3 regions of the Halochromatium sp. NSM3 genome follow, and region 1 is predicted to be linked to each of the others. Evidence: predicted binding sites of a transcription regulator. Region 1 holds the regulator's gene; each other region holds the start of a gene.

Region 1 (7,376 bases):
CGGGCCTGGCTTGGTGGCGAGACGCGTATCCAGTTGTTCGGGGCTGTGCGCGCGCGGATGGATGATACGCAGGCGGATGGTGCTCGGATGGATGCTGATCGGATGGGGCGGGGTAACGATGATGATGCTGGTTGAGGTGAACGCGATGAATCAACAGCGCCAACGCGCATCCCGCTTGTTTGCGCTGCTTGAGCTTATGCTGCTCGAGCTTTTGCTGTTCGGGCTGGCGCCGCTCGGCCTGATGCTCTGGGCCGCGACGCCCGCGTGGGCGCTCGAGGACGATCAGTATCAGCCGATGTATATCGAGGCCGATGCCGCCGAGTTTGACGAAAAGCAATTGACCAGCCTGTACATCGGCAACGTCGAGGTCACCCAAGGCAGTCTGCGCATTCAGGCCGACGAGATGCTGGTGCATCACGAGTCTGACCGCCGGATCAAGAAGATCATCGCCATCGGCCAACCGGTCCGCTATCGTCAGCGCTTGGATGATGACCCGGACGAGGTGACCGGGCAGGCCTTGCGGATGGAGTACGAGGCCGAGCGTGAAGAGCTGACCCTGATCGATGAGGCGGTGCTGATCCAAGCGAAAGACCGTTTCGCCAGCGACCGCATCGTCTACAACCGCATCACCGAGCGCGTGACCGCAGGCATGAGCGCCCAAGGCTATGAGCGGGTCAAGATTCGGCTCGAGCCCGAATCCACGCCCGAGCCGGCGCCCGCGCAATGATGCCGACCCTCGAGGCGCGCGCGCTGGCCAAGACCTATCGGCGGCGGGCCGTGGTCAATGGTGTCGACCTCAGTGTCGACGCCGGCGAAGTGGTGGGCCTGCTGGGGCCGAACGGCGCGGGCAAGACCACGAGCTTTTATATGATCGTCGGCCTGGTCAGCGCCGACGCCGGACGCATCCTCCTCGACGGCGAGGACATCACGCATCGGCCCATGCACGCCCGCGCGCAGCGGGGGCTGAGTTATCTGGCCCAGGAACCCTCGGTCTTTCGCAAACTCAAGGCGCGCGATAATCTGATGGCGGTGTTGGAGATGCGCGCCGAGAGCAGTCGCGAGGATCATCGCCAGCGCTGTGACGAGCTGCTCGATGAACTGGGCATCAGCCATGTTGCCGATTCGCTCGCGCTGAGCCTCTCCGGAGGCGAGCGCCGACGCCTCGAGATCGCCCGCGCGCTGGCGCTCGAGCCCAAGATCATGCTGCTCGACGAGCCCTTCGCCGGCGTCGATCCGATCGCGGTGGGCGATATCAAAGGCATCATCGGCCATTTGCGCGATCGGCGCATCGGCGTGCTCATCACCGACCATAACGTCCGCGAGACGCTGGATATTTGCGACCGGGCGTACATCATCAACGCCGGCGAGGTGATTGCCGCCGGCGCTCCCGCCGCGTTGCTGCAGGACCCGCAGGTGCGGGCCGTGTATCTCGGTGAACATTTTCGGCTGTAAAGCACCTTGGCCGTCGAGCAGGCTTTTCGACTAGACTTCAAGGTTCCATCAAGCCTTTCGCACTCGTATCAACGCTCGGCATGAAGCAAAGCATCCAGCTCCGTCTTGGTCAGCAGTTGACCATGACGCCGCAGCTCCAGCAGGCGATCAAGCTGCTGCAGCTCTCCACGCTCGACCTGCAGCGCGAGATCCAGGATGCGCTCGAGTCCAATCTGATGCTGGAGTCGGCAGACGAGGGCGAGACCGAGCGCGAGGGCGCGCCCGCCGAGACCCGCGAGGAGAGCGAACGCCAGCGCCATGAGGCCGATGCTGCGGTTGACGCCGAGGTTCCGGCCGAGTCGAATGCGCTGCCCAATGATCTGCCGCTCGACAGCGATTGGAGCGATACCTACGACAGCGAAGCCAGCGAGCAGTATGCCGGTCCTTCGGCCTCGGCCGGGGTCGGCTCGGGCAATGAGGTCGACCTGTTCGCCCAGCAGTCGCGGCCGCAGACGCTGCACGACCACCTCGAATGGCAGCTCAATCTGGGCCATCTCGGGGCGCGCGACCGACTGATCGCCGAGGCGCTGATCGATGCCATTGATGCCGATGGCTACCTCCGGCTCGATCCCGCCGAGCTTCTGGAGACGCTGGATCTCGAGGATCTCGAACGCGATGAGATCGAAGCGGTCTTGCACGCCGTCCAGGCCCTCGATCCGCCCGGCATCGGCGCCCGCGATCCGCGCGAGTGCCTGTTGCTGCAACTGCGCCAGCTCCCCGCAGAGACCCCGCATCGGGCCGGCGCGCTGATGATCTGCGAGAAACTGTTCGATGCGCTGTCGCGCAACGATCTCGATGAGCTGCGCCGCCATACCAAGCTCTCGGACCTGGAACTTGGACGCGCCCTGGCGCTGATTCGCTCCTTGCAACCAAGGCCCGGGGCCTTGATGAGCGAGCATCGTCCGGACTACGTCATCCCCGATGTGCTGGTGCGCAAGCGCGCCGGCAGTTGGCAGGTCGAACTCAATCCCGACACGCAGCCTAAACTGCGAGTGAACGAGGACTATGTGAAGCTGATTCGACGCGCCGATAATGGCGCCGAGAATACCTGCCTCAAGACGCATCTGCAGGAGGCCCGTTGGTTCATCAAGAGCCTGTTGAGCCGCAACGACACCGTGCTGAGGGTGGCGGCCAAGATCGTCGAGCTGCAGCACGATTTCTTCGAGTACGGCGAAGAGGCGATGCGTCCGCTGATCCTGAGAGACGTTGCGGAGTCGCTTGAACTGCATGAGTCAACCGTCTCGCGCGTGACCACTCAGAAGTATATGCACACCCCACGTGGTACGCTCGAGTTCAAGTACTTCTTTTCCAGCCATGTCGGCACCGCTGCGGGGGGCGAATGCTCGTCCACCGCCATCCGTGCCTTCATCCGCAAACTGGTCGCCGCCGAGGCGGCCAACAAACCACTGAGCGACAGCAAGATCGCCGGCATCCTGTCCGAACAGGGCATCAATGTCGCGCGCCGTACCGTCGCTAAATACCGCGAGGCCATGGGTATCCCACCCTCGAACGAGCGCAAGCGCCTGTAGCGGTCAGCGTCACGTGCCGCTACGGTGCGCTTGCAAACCCAGGAGTGACACTATGCAAATCAACCTGACGGGTCATCATGTCGATATCACCGAGCCGCTGAAGGGCTACGTCGACAGCAAATTCGAGCGCTTGGAACGCCACTTCGATCATGTGATCAAAGTGCATGTGATCCTCAGTGTCGAGAAACTGCGGCAGAAGGCCGAGGCCCGCATCCACATGAATGGGGCCGATGTCTTCGCCGATGCGGTTCACGAGGATATGTACGCAGCCATCGATGGGCTGATCGACAAACTCGATCGCCAGGTCCTGAAGTACAAGGAAAAGCGCCAGAGTCATCGCGGCGCATCGACCAAGACGCAGGCCGAGGGTGAAACCGTCAGCGGCGAGCCTGGCGACGAACTCGACGACGAGCGGGAGCCGCTGCACTAAGCGAGCGCCTGGACGCCGGTGCCGGAGTCCGACGCGCGCTGGTCGGCTCCGGCCTCTTTTTTTATCTGAACGGCAGAGGCGCCTGTCGATGGCGCGCGACTCCGATTCCTTTTGGAGCAACAGTTGATGCTTCCCCTGACGTTAATCACAGAGCCACGTATCCGCTGTCGTGTCGAGGTCACGAGTAAGAAGCGGTTGCTGGAATCCTTGGCCGAACTCTTGGCGCCGGTAGGTCCGCACTGTTCCCCGTCTGCGGTCTTCGACCTGCTCAATGAGCGTGAACGGCTCGGCAGTACGGGGTTGGGCGAGGGGGTCGCGCTACCGCATGCGCGCATCGCCGGTATCGACGATGCCGTGGGCGCCTTCGTCCAGCTCGATCAGGCGGTGGGCTTCGACGCGCCGGATGATCGGCCGGTCGATCTCGCCTTTGGTCTGCTGGTCCCGGAAGCGGCGACCGAGGCCCATCTCAGCCTCTTGGCCGGGTTGGCCGAGCGCTTCAGTGATCCACGCTTGCGCGCGGCCTTGCGCGAGGCGAATGACGCCAGCACCGTGCTGGCCTTGCTGCGGCGCTGAGGTCAGCGCTGAATCCGTTCACGCCGATGCCACCCGTCGATACGCTCCAAGGGTTGGTCGCGCAGCTTGGACCGCGCCTGCGCCTGCGTTGGCTGACCCCCATGCCCACGCAGCCACTGGCGCTGGTCAGCGACGATCTGCCAGGCGGCGCCGCGCAGAGTCTCGTCGGCTCGCTGAACTGCATCCATCCAAACCGCCTGCAGGTGCTGGGGCTCGCCGAGATGCACCATCTCGAGGATCTGAGTCAGGCGTCCGCGCGCGAGACGATTGAGCGCCTGTTTGCCGCGCGCCCGGCGGCGGTAATCTTCGCTCAGGACATCGAGCCTCCGGCGCATTTTCTGGCGCACGCTAAGCGCTCGGGTACGCCGCTCTTGGCGTCGCCGACCTCCGAGGAGGAGATCGTCGATCGGCTCCAGTATTTCCTGACCTATGCCCTGGCCGAGCGCACCACCTTGCACGGGGTCTTCCTCGAGGTGCTGGGCATGGGGGTGCTGTTGGTGGGCGACCCCGGTGTCGGCAAGAGCGAACTCGCGCTCGAGATGGTGGTGCGCGGGGGGCATCGGCTGATCGCGGACGACGCGCCGGAGATGGCGCGCATCGGCCCGGAGACCTTGCAGGGCAGTTGTCCCGAGCTGTTGCGCGATTTCCTCGAGGTGCGCGGACTCGGCGTGCTCAATGTGCGGGCGATGTTTGGCGAGGGGGCGGTTCAGCAAGCCGAGCAGTTGAGCTTGATCGTCAACATGCGCTCCCTCGATGGCGAGGCGCTGGCACGCATGGACCGGCTGCACGGCAGTCTCACCTCGCGCACCATCCTCGGGGTTGCGATCCCCGAGATCACGCTTCCCGTCGCCCCGGGGCGCAATCTTGCTGTCTTGTTGGAGACCGCTGTTCGTCATCAGATCCTGCGCCTGCGCGGGTATGATGCCAGCGCTGATCTGATCGAGCGACAAGCCCGTTCCATTGATGAGGCCACCCCATGCACGACGCCAAACCCATCCGCCGAATAGCGCGTCCGACGCGGTCGCCGCCGGCTTCCGCGAGGGTGTTATGGAGCTGATTATCGTTAGTGGTCTCTCGGGGGCCGGCAAGAGCGTCGCGCTGCGTACGCTCGAGGATATCGGCTATGTCTGCATCGACAATCTGCCGCTGTTTCTGCTGCATGATCTCGCGCTCGGGCTCAAGGAGACCCGCCCCGAGGGCGGCGATGGCCGCGGCGGTACCGCGATTGGCATCGATGCGCGCAGTGGTCCCGAATTGCTTGAGCAGGTTCCTGGCGTGGTCAAGGCACTCGAGGCGAAGGGGATCAGGATTCGGGTCATCTTTCTCGATGCCGATACGCCGACCCTGGTCACGCGTTTCAGTGAGACCCGGCGCAAGCATCCGCTCACCGATGCCGAGCGTCCGCTTGCCGAGGCGATCGAGCTTGAGCGGCGCCTGCTCGAGCCGCTGCGCCGCACGGCGACGACCCAGATCGATACCTCCTACACCAATGTGCATGAGCTGCGCGAGCTGATCCGCGAGAACCTCAATCGCAAGGGTCGAGTGCGGGCGCCGCTGTTGCTGCAGTCGTTCGGGTTCAAGAATGGCATCCCGGCGGCGGTGGATTTCGTCTTCGACGTGCGTTGCCTGCCGAATCCGCATTGGCAGCCCGAGTTGCGACCGCTGACGGGCCTGGACCCGGAGGTGGCGGACTTCCTCGAAGGCTCGCCCGAGGCGATTCGGATGCGCGAGGATCTCATCGATTTCCTCGATCGCTGGGTGCCGAGCTTTGAGAACGATGGCCGGAGTTATTTGACCATCGGCGTCGGCTGCACCGGGGGGCGGCATCGTTCGGTGTTCATGGTGAACGCCTTACAGCGGCACTTCGAAGGGCAAGGCCATCAGGTCTTGGTCCGCCATCGGGAGCTCGGATGAGCGTTGCTGTCTTGCTCATCACGCATAACCGGATCGGTGCGGAATTGCTGGAGACCGCAACCCGCATGTTCGGACGCTGCCCGCTGGCGGCGCTTGCGATTGACGTCCATGAACAGGATGATCCAGACCAGTTGCGCCTCCAGATCCGGCAATGCGCCGAGCGCCTGGATGATGGCGGCGGGCTGCTTGTGTTGACGGATTTGTATGGTTCGACGCCGGCGAATGTGACCGATGCGCTGCGCCGCCGTCGCGATGTGCGCGTGCTGAGCGGGGTCAACCTGCCGATGTTGGTGCGTGTGCTCAACTATGGCGACCTCGAGCTGTCGGCACTTGCCGACAAGGCCTTGAGCGGGGGGCGCGACGGTGTGCTCGGCTGTACCCAGGAATCCAATGATGGTCCGTAGAGAACTCGATATCATCAATCGCCTTGGCCTGCATGCGCGCGCGGCGGCCAAGTTCGTGACCTGCGCGAGCGCGTTTCAAAGCCAAGTCCAGGTCGAACGCCAGGGCCGGCGGGTGAACGGTAAGAGCATCATGGGCGTGATGATGTTGGCCGCCGCCTGCGGCACGCGCATCACGGTCGAGCTGGACGGGCCGGATGCCGAGCAGGCCGCCGATGCGCTGGAGGCCCTGGTGGCCGATTGCTTTGGAGAAGGGGAATGACCACGGCCTTGCTCGGGGTCGGTGTCAGTGGCTCGCGGCCGGTCGCGATCGGCCGTGCCTACCTGTTCGGACGCGAGCCGACCGTGGTCACCGAAGAGATCGAGCGCGATCGGATCGACGCCGAGGTGCGGCGACTCGACGATGCGCTGGAATGCGCACAACAGCATCTCGAGTCGGTGCGCCGCCAGATCCCCGACTCGACGCCGGTGCATATTGCCGAGTTCATCGATGCCCATCTGATGATGCTCACGGACTCGGCCCTGGTGGATGCGACCAAGGCGCTGATTCGCGAGCGCAGCATCAACGCGAGCTGGGCCCTGCAGATTCAGCGCGACACCCTGATCGAGGTGTTCGATGCCATGGGCGATGCCTATTTGCGCACCAGGCGGGATGACGTCGACCATGTGGTGCGCCAGATTCAGATGTTTCTCAGTGGCGAGCCGCCGGCTCAGTCGCTCTCGGCGAGTGACCTCAAGGATCGAGTCATCGTCGCCGATGATCTGACGCCAGCGGACACCATCCTGCTGCGCCATCGCGGGATTGGCGCCTTCGTCATCGAGCACGGCGGGCCGATGTCGCACACCGCGATCCTCGCGCGCAGTCTTGATATCCCGGCCATCATGGGGGTGCATAACGCCACCCATCTATTGCGCCAGGATGAGCTGTTGGTGGTCAATGCCGAGAGTGGCACCGTGCTGGCTGGCGCCGACGAGGGCATCCTTGCCCATTATCGTCAGCGTCTGATCAGTGCCGATCAGCGTCGGCATCGGCTGCGC
Region 2 (7,376 bases), on a different contig from region 1:
CTTTGCGTGCTTGGCGCGCCTCGGTCTTGGCGTCCCGTGCCTTCTCGAGGATGAGTTCATTCAGACTGCGGACACCCTCTTCGAGGGTCTCCTCCATGACCACCAAGGGGCCTTGGCTGACGATCACCCGAGCGAGCTGGGGCATCCGCGACTCCGCCTCAGCCTCCAGGAAAATGCCCTGGATATAGGTGACGATACCGTCGATCGGGACCACGACCATGCGTCCGCGGTCGGCATTCGAGCCCTGTTGATTCCAGAGCGTCAACTCTTGGGTGATGTACGGGTCCTGCTTGATGAAGGCGTCCACCTGCGCCGGCCCATAGACCAGGGTGCCCTTCGGGAAGTTGTAGACGACGATGCGGCCGTAGTCTTCGCCGTCGCTTCCGACCAAGGCGAGCGCCCGCATGCCGCGCTGGCCGCGCGGGGTCATCGGCACGAAGAGGCTGTACTGGAAGCGATCGGGGTGGATCAGATTCAAGGTCAGGTAATAGGAGGTGACCGCATGCATGTTGTCACGCCACTCGACACTCGGGAACTCCCAGACGTCTTCGCGGTTGTAGAACGTCTGAGCATCGTTCTGGTGATACTGGGCGTAGACGTCCATTTGCACATCGAAGAGGGCTTTCGGGTAACGCACATGCTGCTTCAAGGCCGTCGGCATCTCCTCCATGCGCTTGAATAGCTGAGGGTACATTCGCGCATAGGCGACGGCGATCGGGTCGCTGGGGTCGGCCAGGTAATAGTCGACACTGCCGTTGTAGGCGTCGACGACGATCTTGATCGACTCGCGGATATAGTTGAACGGCCTTGCGAAGTAACCGAACCGGCCGTCGTAGGGGGTCGCGTTCGGATACCGGTCGGAGTGGGTCACGGCATTCTGAATCCACCACAGGCGCCCCTCGGCCATCACCAGATAAGGGCTCGGAACCAGCGTCAGGAACGGGGTCAGGGTCTTGATGCGTTCCTGGACGTTGCGTCGAAACAGGAGCTTGCTGTCGTCGGTGGTCTGGGTCGTGTAAAAGATGTTCTGTTCGCGGAAATAGATCGCGAACATGAGCTTGTGGAACAGACTGCCCATCGGCACGCCACCGTCGCCGGTGTAATCGGAATAGTTGACCTCGTCCTTGGAGGCGTAATCCAGCTCTTGGCTGGCGTTCGGGGCGATGACGGGCAGGTAGGTGCCCACGCCGTAGTACAGGGCCGGCTGCTCGAGGGAGAGGCCGGACAGGCCGGCCTTGATGGTTGGCGGAATGCCCTGGATGAGCCAGTTGGTCGGCTCGGCGGCGTCCTGCGCCGCCGGGGTCATCACCGCGCCGTAGCCATGGGTGTACTTGAGCCAACGGTTGACCCAAGTCTGCAGCGGGTCGCGGAGCTTGTTGATGTCGATCTCGCGGGCACCGAGGAACACCTGCTGGTAGCTGTCGTTGATGGTATAGCGACCAACGTCGATCTGATGGAAGCTGTAGTAGGAACGAATCTCTTGCAGGTCGCGATAGACCTTGAGCAGCCCGTCTTCATCCCAGACCGGAACGTTCTGCAGGCTCCGCTCCATCTCCGGGGTGACCTGCCCCCATGCGTCCTCGCGGATCGCGTAGTGCCGGGTCTCGACATCATCCAGCGCATAGGCCGCGAGCGTGGCATTGATGTTGTTCTCGATATACGGGGCCTGACGGGACAGTTCGTTGGGCTGAACGATGAACTCCTCGATGCTTGCGCTCAGCGCTGGCGTATAGCGGGAGGCAACCACGACCAGCAACAGCGCCGTCGTGCCAGCCAGGGTTTTCAGCCTGCGGCGGGTATTGAGGAGATAGACGAGCAGGCCGCCCACCACCAGGGTCAGCACGCCCGAGGCCCAGATCAATGGCAGCGTCACCTGCATCTCGGCGTAGCCGGGGCCATAGAACACGGGGAGATGAGCATCGGTGTACAACAAATGCTGAGTGTCGCCGACGAAATATAAGGCACCCATCACAAAGACCAGCATGGTGATCAGGCTCAGATGGATACGCACACCGCGGCGCAGAATGCCGTGATCCCTGGGCATGGCCTTGTGCTCGGCCCAGTAGAGCAGCGCGAGCCCGGCCAGGACGATCAGCAATGCGACCAGCGTTTCGGCGAACAGGAGTTCATACAGCGGCAGGGAGAAGAGGTAAAAGGAGACGTCGAAACCATACATCGGGGCTTGCGCTCCCATGTCCGGCGCTAGCAGGTACATCAGCGCCGTCTCCCAGTAGACCAGCAGTGGCAGCGCGACCACGATGGCCAGTAACAGCGTCAGGGGCAGATAGACCGCCAGGGAGCGCTGCTGGAACTTGCGATAGAGCTGCCGCGACGGTCGCTTGCGCTGCTGCGGGGGGATATCCGGAGAGCGGTTCGCTGAGAGAGCATCCGCCGCTGAGTTGTCGTCGGCTGGGCGTCGGGCACCGAGGTATTTCCCGCCGACCCAGAAATTGATGAAGAAGAGGGCAAAAAAGAAGCTGACGCCAAGCACATACACCAGCGTCGCATAGAGCTGGCGGGACCAGAAGTAGCCTGCATAGCCGAGCGAGTCGAACCACCAGAGATCGACCCAAAAGCCATTGAAGGCAAGGGCTAGGACCGCTGCAATCACGAGGATGGCCAGCACCGCACCGACGACATATAAGGTGAGCAGTTTCCAGGAAGGCATGGCTTCTCCATCCAGTTGCAAGGCGATGCTGATCTATTGAGGGAAGCAAAAGATATGCCGCAGCACTCGCGTAGCTCAGCGACTGCGTCCCCGGGCAGGAGCCCTCCGGCAGCTGGGAGCTGCGCGCGTCCGCCGGGCGAGATGCGGCGGACCTTGGGTTGCGACGGACGGGAGCGACCCGCGTGTGGAACGGTTCAAGTCAACCGCTGTTGGTGAATTTGAGCCACGACCCCGCGCAATGCGGCTCAATCATGGTGGGCGCGTCGGCAAGGGCGACGCTTGGCATGGCACATGCAAAGACTGGGGGGGTACTGCCGATTGTGGCCGTGCACGGGCGCAGTCAGCACGGACATCACAGCTTGCCAAAGGCGCAATTCCATCGGCGTTATCCACGCTAGCGGCAATCTATTGGAGAATGGCCATGGAGCAAATCTTTTTCGACCAGGGCTCAGCGCTGCTGAGCACCTTGGTGATCGGCGTGCTCTCCTATGCGAGCCTCATCGTGCTGCTGCGGATAAGCGGTAAGCGAAGCCTATCGAAAATGAACGCCTTCGATTTGGTGGTGACGGTCGCCTTGGGGTCGGTGCTGGCGAGCATCCTGCTGAGCAAGGACGTGTCACTCGCTCAAGGGGTACTCGCGCTCGCCTTGCTGCTTGTTCTCCAGTTCATCATCACCTGGCTGAGCGTGCGCGTCGGCTGGGTCCGACGGTTGGTCACGGGTGACCCCTCACTGCTGCTGTATCAGGGTCAATTCCTCCCTGACGCGCTCAAGCGAACACGGATCACCCGTGGTGAGGTGCGCGCGGCAGTCCGCAGCGAGGGCCTCGCAACGCTCGATCAGGCCGAAGCGGTGGTGCTGGAGACGGATGGCTCTTTCAGCGTTGTCAAAACCGGAAACGGGACCGCCGAATCCAGTCTCACCGGGGTTGACCTGAGTGGAGTTCCAGGCCAAACGAAACGGCCCAAGTCGCCCACCTAGCTGACTGAGCTAGCCGCAGCACCCGACAGGTGCCGCTCCGAGCCGCCATGCTGACGCGGCTTTAACGCTTACCTCGACATATCGGTTGCGTTAGATCACGCACCTAATCGGCAACAACATTGACTGTCACGGGAGAAAAGCATGAGCAAGCGGACCAGAATCGACAGACGGGAGTTTCTGCGCACCGCATCCGGCACGATGGCCGCATCCGATCGACGCCTACCGGCAACGCGAAGCCCCGGAACTGCCCAAAATTATCGGGAGGCGATTGAACGCCTTGATGACGCGGAGAGCAAACAGGAACTCGCGAAGTTCATGGCCGATCATGAACGCCATACCGAGGAACTCGGCGCCCATCTGCAATCGATGGGTGAGACGCCGCCGACCGAAGGCGGTGGTATGAAGAGCATGCTGACCCAAGGCAAGGTGATGCTGGCTGACCTCTTCGGTGATAAGGCACTGCTCAAGGCAATGAAGACCAACGAGGATGATACCAATACCGCCTATGAGCGTGCTGTCGAGCAGGATGACTCGCCGGCAGAGGTGAAGGCACTGCTTGAGCGTAACCTTGCGGATGAACGCCGCCACCGTGAGTGGATCGAGGCGCGCGCTGAGACCTTATAGGTTTCGGAGGTGATTCAAAGGACTCGGCGGCGTCGGGACCGCGCCGAGTCCTATCCAACCCAGCCAAGAGACTGGGCACAGGTGGAATTGGACCGCTATCGCGTCATTTGAGCCTACGGTCACAGCAGCGAAAGCAACAACCCCAACAGCCAAAGCGCCAGGGCAACCAGCGCGACGACCGCAGCTGCCATCAGGGCGATCAGCCCACCCACCACGAGTGTGCTGTGGCGTCGGACTTCCCGGGGGTTGTCGAGGTGGTCTTCAAGCAGCTGAACGTTGCGTCGATTCGCTTTCCAAACGAAGTCGAAGAGATCTCCTACCAAAGGGATGATGCCGACCGTGGTTTCGATTAGCACATTGACCGCCATGCGCATGAGCACGATCAGAGGCGCCCCGAGGCGGCGAGCCTCGAGGATGATGTAGGAGGAGAGGCCAGCACCCGTGAGATCTCCGATGCCCGGTATCAGCCCGATGACGCCATCCCAGCCAACGCGATAGCCGCCGGGCAGGGCGATAGCCGAATCCAGGGTGTGAGCGAGACGGCGCAGCCTGCGCCGCGCAGCGGCCTCTTCGGCCGGCGGCACCGGACCCTGGCTGGCGTCGTCGATGAGAGGCGTCGCTGCGGACGCTTCGTCGGTGCGCTGTTGCATCGAGGTCTCCAAGAAATCAGGCTTGTGGCGCGGTACCGTCCACGCCTTGGTAGTAAAAAGCAGATCGCGTGCCAGGCAGGGCATTCAGTCGCCTATTCAGTCGCCGCTTCCAGTGGCGCAGCAGGCGTCACGCGGGTGGGTGCTGCGTCCTTTCAATGACATTGGTTGAGCACAGCCGACTGGGGGTTGAAAGAAACCGCAAACGGCACGCTGGTCACCAGGAAAATGACAGCGGGTCAGGCAAATGCGGGCTTGGATGCGAGTTGGTCTGCCCTTTGCATCATTGCAGATAACATTGCTGGAAGCGGACGCCATGCGGCTCCGTCCATCGGCGATGGACTAGGCTGATCCCTCAGCCACAACTGATCAATCAATTGGAGGTGAACCATGATTCAGTGGGCACTCATTGCTCTCGTCGTCGCGATTATCGCAGGCCTGCTCGGGTTTTCGGGTATCGCTGGCGCTGCCACGGAAATTGCCTGGATCCTGTTCGTCGTCGGGCTTGTGCTAGCGGCCGTATTCTACTTCCGCGGGCGCAGTTCGACGCTTTAGCAAGGGGCTGATGACGGGCCTCATTGGCCAACATCAGCATGAAACGTGAAAACGCGAGTGAATGAGACGGCGACCGCGCGTTGGATGCCATGGCATTTAACGGCATCCAATGCGCCGACCGTCATTGACAACCAACTCAGGAGATTTGTGATGAACCAACTGGTACTGCTCTTTACCGCAATTGCCTTGTTTTCCGGTGCCATCGCCTTCGGTGGCGCTGGCGAGACATCCAGGGTCGTGTGGATCCTTTTCTACGGCAGCGCCGCCGCTGCCGCCTACTTCTTCTGGAAGAATAGCGGCGAAGGCCAGGGCTCCTCACACCGCTACGGGCCGAACTCGAACGATGCTGAGGGCAGGGATGCCGCGACCCCCGACGCCAGCTTAGCCGGCATCGGGTCGACCTCGAACGACCCCAACCGCCAGGGCTTGTGAGCTAGCCTAGACTAACCCAGCAACCGACCACGTTAACGCCGCTCCGGGCAGCCATGCCGGCGCGGCGTTAACGCTTACTATGGAAGCTGGCGATGAACCCTGAACAGCTCTCATTGCCGCTGACACTGTTTGGCGACGGTGCTCGTGTTCTACCTGCTGGGGATGGCGACCCTGATGCTATGGTGACGGCCGCCCCTCGATCGCGCTGAAAAGAGAATCTGCCTGAATGGATCGGGCATCAATTGATCGGGCATCCTCAGGGCGGTTGAGATTCATGAAAGGGCTAGGGATCTGCTCGAAGGTGACGGTGGCGACCCGGTGGCGAGCGAGCCAACCCAAAACGCTGCGTCCACCGCCGCGAAGGTAGTCCGTCAGGTCGGCGCCGATGTCGGTAGGGATCAAAGCGTGCAGCGGCTGAGTGCGCGCTTGGTCGGCGGCGATCGCGATGCGAGCCGAACCATCTCGGAGCGCGGCGGCGAGGCGCGGACCGAGGTCGCGCGGGATCAATGGGGTATCGCAAGGTGAGACGAGGAGCCAGGCCGGGGCGGATGCGGAGCCGGCTCGAGCATTGCCATCGGCTTGGGACTGGGCGCAAGACCGGGCAAGGAGCGGCGGCTGAGGCCATGTCCTGATCTCGGCGAGCGCGGTCGCAATGCCGGCGAGCGGGCCTTGAAAGGGCTGGATCTGAGCTTGATTCGGCGGATCAGCACCAGCGGCGACACCGATAGCATGATCAGCCAAGACCGGCCAGCCGAACTGAGCATAGCGCTCGCGATGTCGATTGGCACTCATCAGCAGGCTTGCGACCTGAGGCCGTAGCGCTTCAGCGACCCACTGCACGAGCGGGCGGCCGTCGAGTTCGATGAGACCCTTGTCGATGCCCCCCATGCGTCGTCCGGCGCCGCCGGCGAGGATGAGGCCAACAACCTGATCGGCGCGGAAGAGGGGCGCGGAGAGGTCAGGGCGCGAGTCGTTCGATCTGCCAGGGTGCATTAGGCGCTGTTCGGTGGTAGCGGAAGCGATCATGCAGACGGCTGTCGCGACCTTGCCAGAATTCGATGCTGGTTGGGATCACGCGGTAGCCGCCCCAGAAGTCCGGCAGCGGGATCTCACCGTCGCTGAAGCGCTGTTTGATCTGGGCCACCTTCTGTTCGAGCAGCGCGCGCGAGCGGATGACCTGACTCTGTGGCGAGGCCCAGGCGCCGATGCGACTACCGCGCCCGCGCGTGATGAAATAACTCAAGGACTCGTGGGTGGGTATCCGCTCGGTGCTGCCGAGGATGCTGATCTGCCGCGCCAGTGCCACCCAGGGGAAGAGCAGCGCGACCTGGTGGTTGCCGTCGATCTGCTGGGCCTTGGTGCTCTGGTAGTTGGTGAAGAAGACAAAGCCCTGGGCGTCATAGAGCTTGAGCAGCACGGTGCGCAGGCTCGGTTGGCCATTCGCGTCAACCGTGGCCAGGGACATTGCGTT
Region 3 (7,376 bases), on a different contig from region 1:
ATCGACGATTTCGGAACTGGTTATTCGTCGCTGGCGTATTTGCACCGCTTGCCCATGCATCAGCTCAAGATCGACCGCAGCTTTATCGATCCACTGCCGGGTGATCCGCACAGTCAGACGATCGCGAACGCCATCGTGGCACTTGGCACGAGCCTGGGCATGGAGGTTCTGGCCGAAGGGGTCGAGACCGCCGAGCAAGCCGCGTGGCTGCTCGAGGCAGGGTGTCGGCTCGCGCAGGGGTATCACTATAGTCGACCGCTTGCTCCGGATGCCTTTGCCGCGCGGTGGCTGTGATCTGTCTCGCCGACGTGGCGATTTCTAATCTCCCTGGACAGGGTGTACTTTATGACAAAAAAACGTCTCGGACGTCGGATTGGTTTATTCGTGCTCGTTGCCCTTCCACTGATGCTGGCGATCACGTTGCCGATCCTTTCTTTATTGTATGCCGATGTGGTTGTGGAGATCTGGTGGTATCAATCGCTTGGGTTAGGCTTTTATTTCTGGCAACGGCTACTGTACAGTTACGTCGTTTTCGCTGTCTTTACGGCGTTTTTCTTCTTTTTCTTTTATTTTAATTTTCGCACCGCCGCTCGTTACATGCGGATCAAGCCGTTAGGCCCGAAAAAATTTCTGTTGCGGCTCAGGCGCAAGACGAAAAATTCAAAACTGCGGAATGCACTGAGCCTCAATGCGGACACCGAACGGCAGCGCACTCACGCCAGCCCATTGCACTGGCTGATCCTTGGGCTACACAGATTATCCATTCTAGTCTCGTTGGTGCTCGCGGTCGTTCTTGCCTCTCCATTGTATCGCCGCTGGGAAGAGACGCTGTTATTCATCTTTGCGCCGCGCGCTGGTATCGTGGATCCGGTCTACGGTCAGGATATCAGCTATTACCTGTTCGCGTTGCCGCTGTTTCGCACCATGCTGTTCGAGGTGTTTTTTGCGTTTGATATCCTGCTGATCATCCTTGGGGTCATTTATTACCTGCAGTTCCAGGCACTGAAGAAGCGTGGCTTGAATATCGCGGCCGGTGCAAGACGGCATCTCAGTGTTATTGTCGCTCTGATGTTTTGTGTCGGTGTCGCAGAGTTGATGTTCCAGCGTCACATGCTGCTTTATACCGACAGTCACACGCCGCTCTTTTTCGGCGCCGGCTACACGGAAATGAACATCGTGCTACCGCTGATCTGGTCAGCGATGATCATGCTGGTCATACTTGGCGTAAGCCTTATTTGGTATCTCAACAAAAAACGCGGCTTATCGCTGGTGGCGGTATTCGCGACGCTCCTGGCCATCACTGTCGGCTTGCGTTACTGGGAAGCCATTCCCGAAGCAGTGCAAGACTACATGGTGGAGCCGGATGAACTCGCTCGGCAGGAGCCTTACATTCGCGACAATATCACCGCCACGCTCGATGCATTTGATCTCGCCGAGGTCGAGACCCGACCCTATGTGATTCCGATCGCTGATCCCGATTCCGAAGAGATTGACCCCGAGGGTCTCAATGCAGCCGCTCTGCGCAATATTCCGGTGTGGGATCGCGACGTGCTCATCGACGTGTATCGCGAAATGCAGGAAATTCGCAGCTATTACAGCTTCCTCTCGGTGAATACGGATCGCTATACCATCGATGGCCGTTATCAGCAGGTCTTCCTGGCCGCGCGGGAATTGGATTTTGACCGGTTACCCCAGGATTCGCAAAATTGGGTCAACCGCTGGTTCAGATACACCCACGGCTATGGCGCAGTGATGTCACCAGCGGCGCAGCTCGGGGAGGAAACCAAGGAATGGCTCCTCAAGGATATGCCGCCGCGCTCGGAGTATGGCTTGACGATCGAGGAGCCTAGCATTTATTACGGCATGCAGGATCTTTATGATGTGATTGCCCCCAATGCGTTGGGCGAGATTTCCTACCCGGGCGAGACCGGCGTGGTGCAGGACGATTATCACGCGAACACCGGCATCCCGATCGATGGCTGGTTCCGGCGCGCCATCTTTGCCCTCTACTATCGCGATTACAAGCTGTTTTTTACCACGGCCATACAGTCGGATAGCCAGATACTCATCCGGCGTAATGTGCCAAGCACCATTCGCGATGTGACCCCCTTTTTGGAGCTTGACAACGATCCCTATCTGGTGGTGACGCCGGAGCATCTGTACTGGATCATCGATGCCTATACCCTCTCTGATCGTTACCCCTATGCCGAGCCCGTGAATCGCAATGTCGGCAAGCATCCCGATCATGGCATGGCAAGTCCGATCGATAAGGAATTCAACTATATCCGCAATTCCGTGAAGATCGTGGTCGATGCCTATACCGGCGAGATGAACTATTATCTTGCCGATATCGATGATCCGATTGCGCGCGCCTACCAGCGGATGTATCCCGGCCTGATCAAGGGCATGGACCGGTTTCCGGACGCGCTAAAAGCTCATATCCGTTACCCCCGGGATCTATTCTCGACACAGATGTCTGTGTATGCCAAGTATCATCAGGCGGATCCGGCTGTCTTTTATGGCCAGGAAGACCGCTGGATGTTTCCGCAGATGTCACGCGGGGGCGAAACCAAAACGCTGTTGCCCTACTATGTCACGCTGAACCTGATCGACCACTCGCGGTTCGAACACCTGCTGCTCGCGCCCATGAATCCGAAGGGGCGTGACAACATGCGTGCCTTTGCGGTGGTGAGTTCGGATGCGGAGCACTATGGTCGGATTGTCGTCTATAGCTTCCCCACCGGTGTGCTGGTGCTGGGGCTATCGCAGATTGACGCGCTGATCGAACAAGATTCCGCGATTGCCGAACAATTTACGCTCTGGGGGCGTGGCGGCGCGAATATCCAGCGCGGCAAGCTGATCCTCGTTTTGATCGACGATGTCATTACCTATGTGCAGCCGGTGTATCTGCAGGCGGCGCATGGCGTGAAGATTCCCCAACTCAAGCGGGTGATCGTGAGTCAAGGCGGCAAGGTGGCGATGGAGCCCTCGCTCGAAGAGGCGGTTGCTGCTCTCCGCAAGCGGCAGCGGCAGCGCGCCGAAAAGGAGCGCGGAAGGCCTCAGCAGCGGCAGCCGTCCCAGCGCGCCCAGCGCGTCAGATCCGACCCCTGACTGAGCGCAAGCCCGACCTGATGGCGCGCCGATCGCTCATCGGCTTCACCCTCTACTGAACGCGCAACTCGCCCAGGAATAATTGGCCAACCTCAACCGCAGTACTTACTGCGTGGGCACTACGTCGACTATGGCATTGATGGGGACTTCCGCGCGCCTTGCACTCGCTGTGCGGTGCATCGTCCAGGCATCGAAGATGCGTCGTGCGAGAAATCCCTTCGAGACGTTCTGTGGGAGCGGGTCCGCAGGGGGAGAAATCCCACGCGGCCACCTAGCACTCTAGTTATGGCGAGGGTCAACCCTGACCCTCTAGGAATGATGGCTTAGGAACGGCGACGACGCAGAGCAAGGCCAAATGCAGCGGCTCCGATCGCCAGCAGCGGCAGGGCACCGGGAGTGGGGACTTCCTGCGGGATGATGCTGCTAAAGGAAGCTAAAAGAACCGCCGTGTTCGCTTGGTTCTCGAGAGTCAGGAACTCCTCGGTGAAGCTATCCGGAAGGTCTACCGGGATGGTTGAGAATCCAGCGATCGTCAACCCAAACACGACATCGTCGATCGTGATCGTGCCCGGTGTGCTAGTGAGGCTGAAGGATACTAGGTCAGGGCAAGGTTGTTCGCCACCTGCTGCGCAGGGAGTAGCAGTGTTAGGCGTCTCGAAGTGATCGAACCTGAACACACTCGAAACGGAAAGATTCTCACCAATCTTGATATCGGAGTCATCGAAAATATCGATGACGAGATTGATCTGAAGATCTGCCGAGTCCAAGAAAGGCTGAAAGATTGGGAAATTATTGTGCGTAAAATTACCAATCTCGAATAGCTCTTCTGGAACGATACCCTCGATAGGCGTTACTTTGTCCTCGAAGACATAGCTGCTTTGGCCCAGTTCGCCCGCCGGGCTACCCCAGCTCATCGTATTTACTCTATTACCTGTTCCAGTATCATTGACGATTCCTACAGAAGCAGGATCTGGGTTTGCCCAATCGCCGTTAATACTGATGATGTCGATTGTTGCCGCGCTGGCGGAACTCGCAAAAAGTGCACCCGTCGCGATTCCGGCGATCAAGAAAGTATTGCGCATGATAAATAACCTCAGTCTATATCAGGAGAGTTGAAAGAAGGAAATAAACATGAGCAAAAAATATGCCAATAATTTAAGTCAATGATAATTGTCATTTTATCTGACAGTGAAACCAGCCACGCAGGGTGAGTGTAAAGGTGACCGTTCAGCTCCACCTGCCAAAATCCACAGCAGCGAACGAAGAAACAGAGACTTAGGTTCGTTTAGGCCCAAAATATGGAGGGGAGGGCTGAACGCGTACGCGTAAATGCGTGTAAAGGTTATCGACAGACAACCCAGCTAGTGCATTGTCAGGAGGACATCGTCTAAAGCCTCCCTACCGGCATGCTGGTGCTCGGGCTACCCAGCGCGCCCAGCGCGTCAGATCCGACCCCTGACTGAGCGCAAGCCCGATCTGTTGACGTGCAGCCAACTCATCGCCATGACCGAGGCCGGTCTCGTTGCTGCCCACATAGTAGAGCCGCCAGGAGCCGTCCTCCATCGGCACCAGGCAGGGCGTGCCGACCGCGAACGCATCCCAGGCGCCCGAGCCGCTCTCGGCATGGGCGAAGATCGAGCCGTCCGGCTCCGAGCCCGGTTGTCGCGTCCAGTGCACGCCGTCGTCGGACTCGGCCAGCCCGATCGAATGGCCATTGCCGGCGACGCCTTCGTAGACCATCAGCCAGCGCCCCTCGTACCAAAGCACTTGGCGAGTCCCAATGCCAAGTCCATCGAAGGCCTCCGGCTCGCCGGGGCCGAGCACCTCGCCGCGCTTGCGCCAGTGCAAGCCATCATCGGATTCGGCTAGACCGACGCTAAAGACCATCCGCGCCGGGTCCAGGCTGTGATAGTAGAGTCGCCAGAGGTCATGGCGCACCCGCACCACCTGCGGCCAGCCCAAGCTGGCGGCATCAAAGGCATTGGGCTCGCCGAAGTCCAACAAGGCACCCTGATACGGCCCGTCCAGACGTTGCCAATGCAAGCCGTCACGCGAGATCGCGCAGCCCGGTCGCAGCCGCAGGCCTTTGACATCGAAATGCCCGATCCGGAACCGGCTGTGATCACCGCCGAGATACCACATCCAATACAGCCCGTCCTCATAGCGCACGCAGCTGACGCCGATATGGGTCGAATCGAAGTGCGCTGGATCAGGATGGGCCTCGAGCGCGGCACCACGCGTGAGTGGGCCACTAATGCGCGTCCAGTGTAGCCCATTATCCGATTCCGCCAGGCCAATACGCCCGGTCGGCAGATGGATCTCCGGGTCGAAGCCCTGCTCACGGCCGTAGTACCACATCCGCCAACGCCCATCCGGCAGGCGCAGCACACAGGGACCGGAGACACGTTCGTCATCCCACTGCCCGGCCGGTCCTGGTCCGAGCAACAGGCCTGCTTGCGTTTGATCGGTTGTCATCGATCGCTCCTGCTGATCTGTGTTCAAAATAGCTGCAGACCCATCGCCTCCAAGCGTGCGATCGCCTGCTGCTCGATCTGCGCATGCCGCTGGCATTGGACCAGGACGCCGTCCTCGATGTACTCGATTCGCTCCCGGTGCTGACGCGGATCGACCATGACACCGGCATAGTCGAACAGCAGACGCGCCTCATCCTCCCATTGCAGCTCTGTCATCGGCGCCCCGTCCCTGCCAACCGCTATAGACCGGGCGTGCTGGCACCTCTTGGCTGTGCAAGCGCAGGCAAGGGGTCGGTGCCTCGACCTCGACCTCGCGCTGTTCCAGCTGCGGCGGTGGCGGCAGTTCGAGCCCCTTGAGCCGCTGGCGCGTCGCCTGCTCGAAGGCATCGAGACCGGCCAGCGGGATCGCCGGCGCACGCACCAAGGCGGTGGTCTCGCGCTCGCCCAGCGCGGTTTCGATGGGGCCACACTCGCCCGAGCTGGGATCCAGATACCAGGGCGGGCTCAGCGGCAACAGCCCCTCGCGCTCGGTCTCGAAGGTCAGATGCAACTGTGAATCATCGCCCCAATGCCAGTTCAATGCGCCGGCGACGGACTCGCCGCGCACCAAGCGCGGCCCGTCCGGATCTTGCCAATGGCCACGCTCGGAGCGCAGGACCGCCTGTAACAGCTCGACCCCCAGTTCATCGTCGAGGACGACCTGATCGCTACGCCCATAGAGACTACTCGAGGACGCCTGCGCCTTGACCAAGGCGATGACGCGGCGGTCTTCGGGGCGCATGAAACGCGCCTGCGAGGCGCTCTGCGGATTGAACCGCGACAGCTTGCCGTAGCCACCACTTTTATTGAGCTGTTGTTCGTCGAAAGCCATTGTGTTGCTTTTCTGATCCTCATGCCTTGCCGTTGCGAAGCCGGCGATACTACCCTGCAGCCGCCTACCCAACCAGGACTGAAACGATTGAGCGCGCGTACCACAACACCCGACGAGCGAGACGAACACCTCGCCAAACACACCCCCATGATGCAGCAATATTTGCGCATCAAGGCCGAGTATTCGGACATGCTGCTGTTCTATCGCATGGGGGATTTCTACGAGCTGTTCTTCGAGGACGCCGAGCGCGCCGCGCGGCTGCTCGACATCACCCTGACCAAGCGCGGTCAGTCCGCCGGGGTGCCGATCCCGATGGCCGGCATACCTTATCATGCCGTCGAAGCCTATCTGGCACGGCTGGTGCGTCGCGGCGTCTCGGTGGCGATCTGCGAGCAGAAGGGCGATCCAGCCAAGTCTAAAGGTCCAGTCGAGCGCGAAGTGGTACGCATCGTCACGCCCGGTACCCTGACCGACGAGGCGCTGCTCGAGGAACGACAAGAGAATCTGATTTGCGCCCTCGCTGAGTCTGGAGCTAACTCCAAGGCCAAACCGAGTGCCAAATCGCTTGCAAACTCTGAAGCCAGCTCGGGAACTCAGGCTGCAACGAACGCTGGATCCGCGTCAGAGACCCAGTTCGGCGCAGCAGCTAGGCCAAGCGCCAGTTCGGGCGCCAGTTCGGGCGCCAGCTCAGACGTCGACTCAGGCGAGCGCTTCGGGCTCGCGGTGCTGGAGCTGGCCAGTGGACGCTTCTCGGTGCTCGAGATCGACGGCCGGGAGGCGCTCATCGCCGAGCTTGAGCGCCTGCGCCCGGCTGAGCTGCTGCTGAGCGAGAGCAGCCGACTGCCCGAGCAACTCGGCGAGCATGCGGCGACTGGGCTGGCGGCCGGCATCACCCGCCGCACGCACTGGCAGTTCGACGC

What was found. Region 1 encodes sigma-54, which starts transcription at its own class of promoters, with help from an activator protein. Its sites were predicted from a motif close to TGGCANGNTNCNTGCTT; they were not measured.
Region 2: AC54T3_RS06355 (UPF0182 family protein) is a predicted target of sigma-54. The motif match lies at 2,712-2,728, and genes of this name have one in related genera.
Region 3: AC54T3_RS02580 (THxN family PEP-CTERM protein) is a predicted target of sigma-54. The motif match lies at 4,245-4,261, and genes of this name have one in related genera.

Annotation. Positions count from the first base shown of each region.
Region 1 is NZ_JCAQIA010000002.1:95,983-103,358, reverse strand. Features, by position in the region: gene lptC (LPS export ABC transporter periplasmic protein LptC) at 1-135, shown strand, start outside; gene lptA (lipopolysaccharide transport periplasmic protein LptA) at 146-727, shown strand; gene lptB (LPS export ABC transporter ATP-binding protein) at 727-1,452, shown strand; gene AC54T3_RS01640 (RNA polymerase factor sigma-54) at 1,533-3,020, shown strand; gene hpf (ribosome hibernation-promoting factor, HPF/YfiA family) at 3,073-3,450, shown strand; gene AC54T3_RS01630 (PTS sugar transporter subunit IIA) at 3,577-4,023, shown strand; gene hprK (HPr(Ser) kinase/phosphatase) at 4,050-5,030, shown strand; gene rapZ (RNase adapter RapZ) at 5,071-5,937, shown strand; gene AC54T3_RS01615 (PTS sugar transporter subunit IIA) at 5,934-6,341, shown strand; gene AC54T3_RS01610 (HPr family phosphocarrier protein) at 6,331-6,600, shown strand; gene ptsP (phosphoenolpyruvate--protein phosphotransferase) at 6,597-7,376, shown strand, end outside.
Region 2 is NZ_JCAQIA010000010.1:68,589-75,964, reverse strand. Features, by position in the region: gene AC54T3_RS06355 (UPF0182 family protein) at 1-2,668, opposite strand, end outside; gene AC54T3_RS06350 (DUF421 domain-containing protein) at 3,090-3,647, shown strand; gene AC54T3_RS06345 (DUF2383 domain-containing protein) at 3,789-4,271, shown strand; gene AC54T3_RS06340 (DUF4112 domain-containing protein) at 4,391-4,921, opposite strand; gene AC54T3_RS06335 (DUF1328 domain-containing protein) at 5,309-5,473, shown strand; gene AC54T3_RS06330 (hypothetical protein) at 5,624-5,905, shown strand; gene mobA (molybdenum cofactor guanylyltransferase MobA) at 6,083-6,898, opposite strand; gene pdxH (pyridoxamine 5'-phosphate oxidase) at 6,864-7,376, opposite strand, start outside.
Region 3 is NZ_JCAQIA010000003.1:127,780-135,155, forward strand. Features, by position in the region: gene AC54T3_RS02570 (bifunctional diguanylate cyclase/phosphodiesterase) at 1-294, shown strand, start outside; gene AC54T3_RS02575 (UPF0182 family protein) at 346-3,111, shown strand; gene AC54T3_RS02580 (THxN family PEP-CTERM protein) at 3,435-4,193, opposite strand; gene AC54T3_RS02585 (glycoside hydrolase family protein) at 4,510-5,586, opposite strand; gene AC54T3_RS02590 (hypothetical protein) at 5,610-5,801, opposite strand; gene AC54T3_RS02595 (hypothetical protein) at 5,776-6,456, opposite strand; gene mutS (DNA mismatch repair protein MutS) at 6,604-7,376, shown strand, end outside.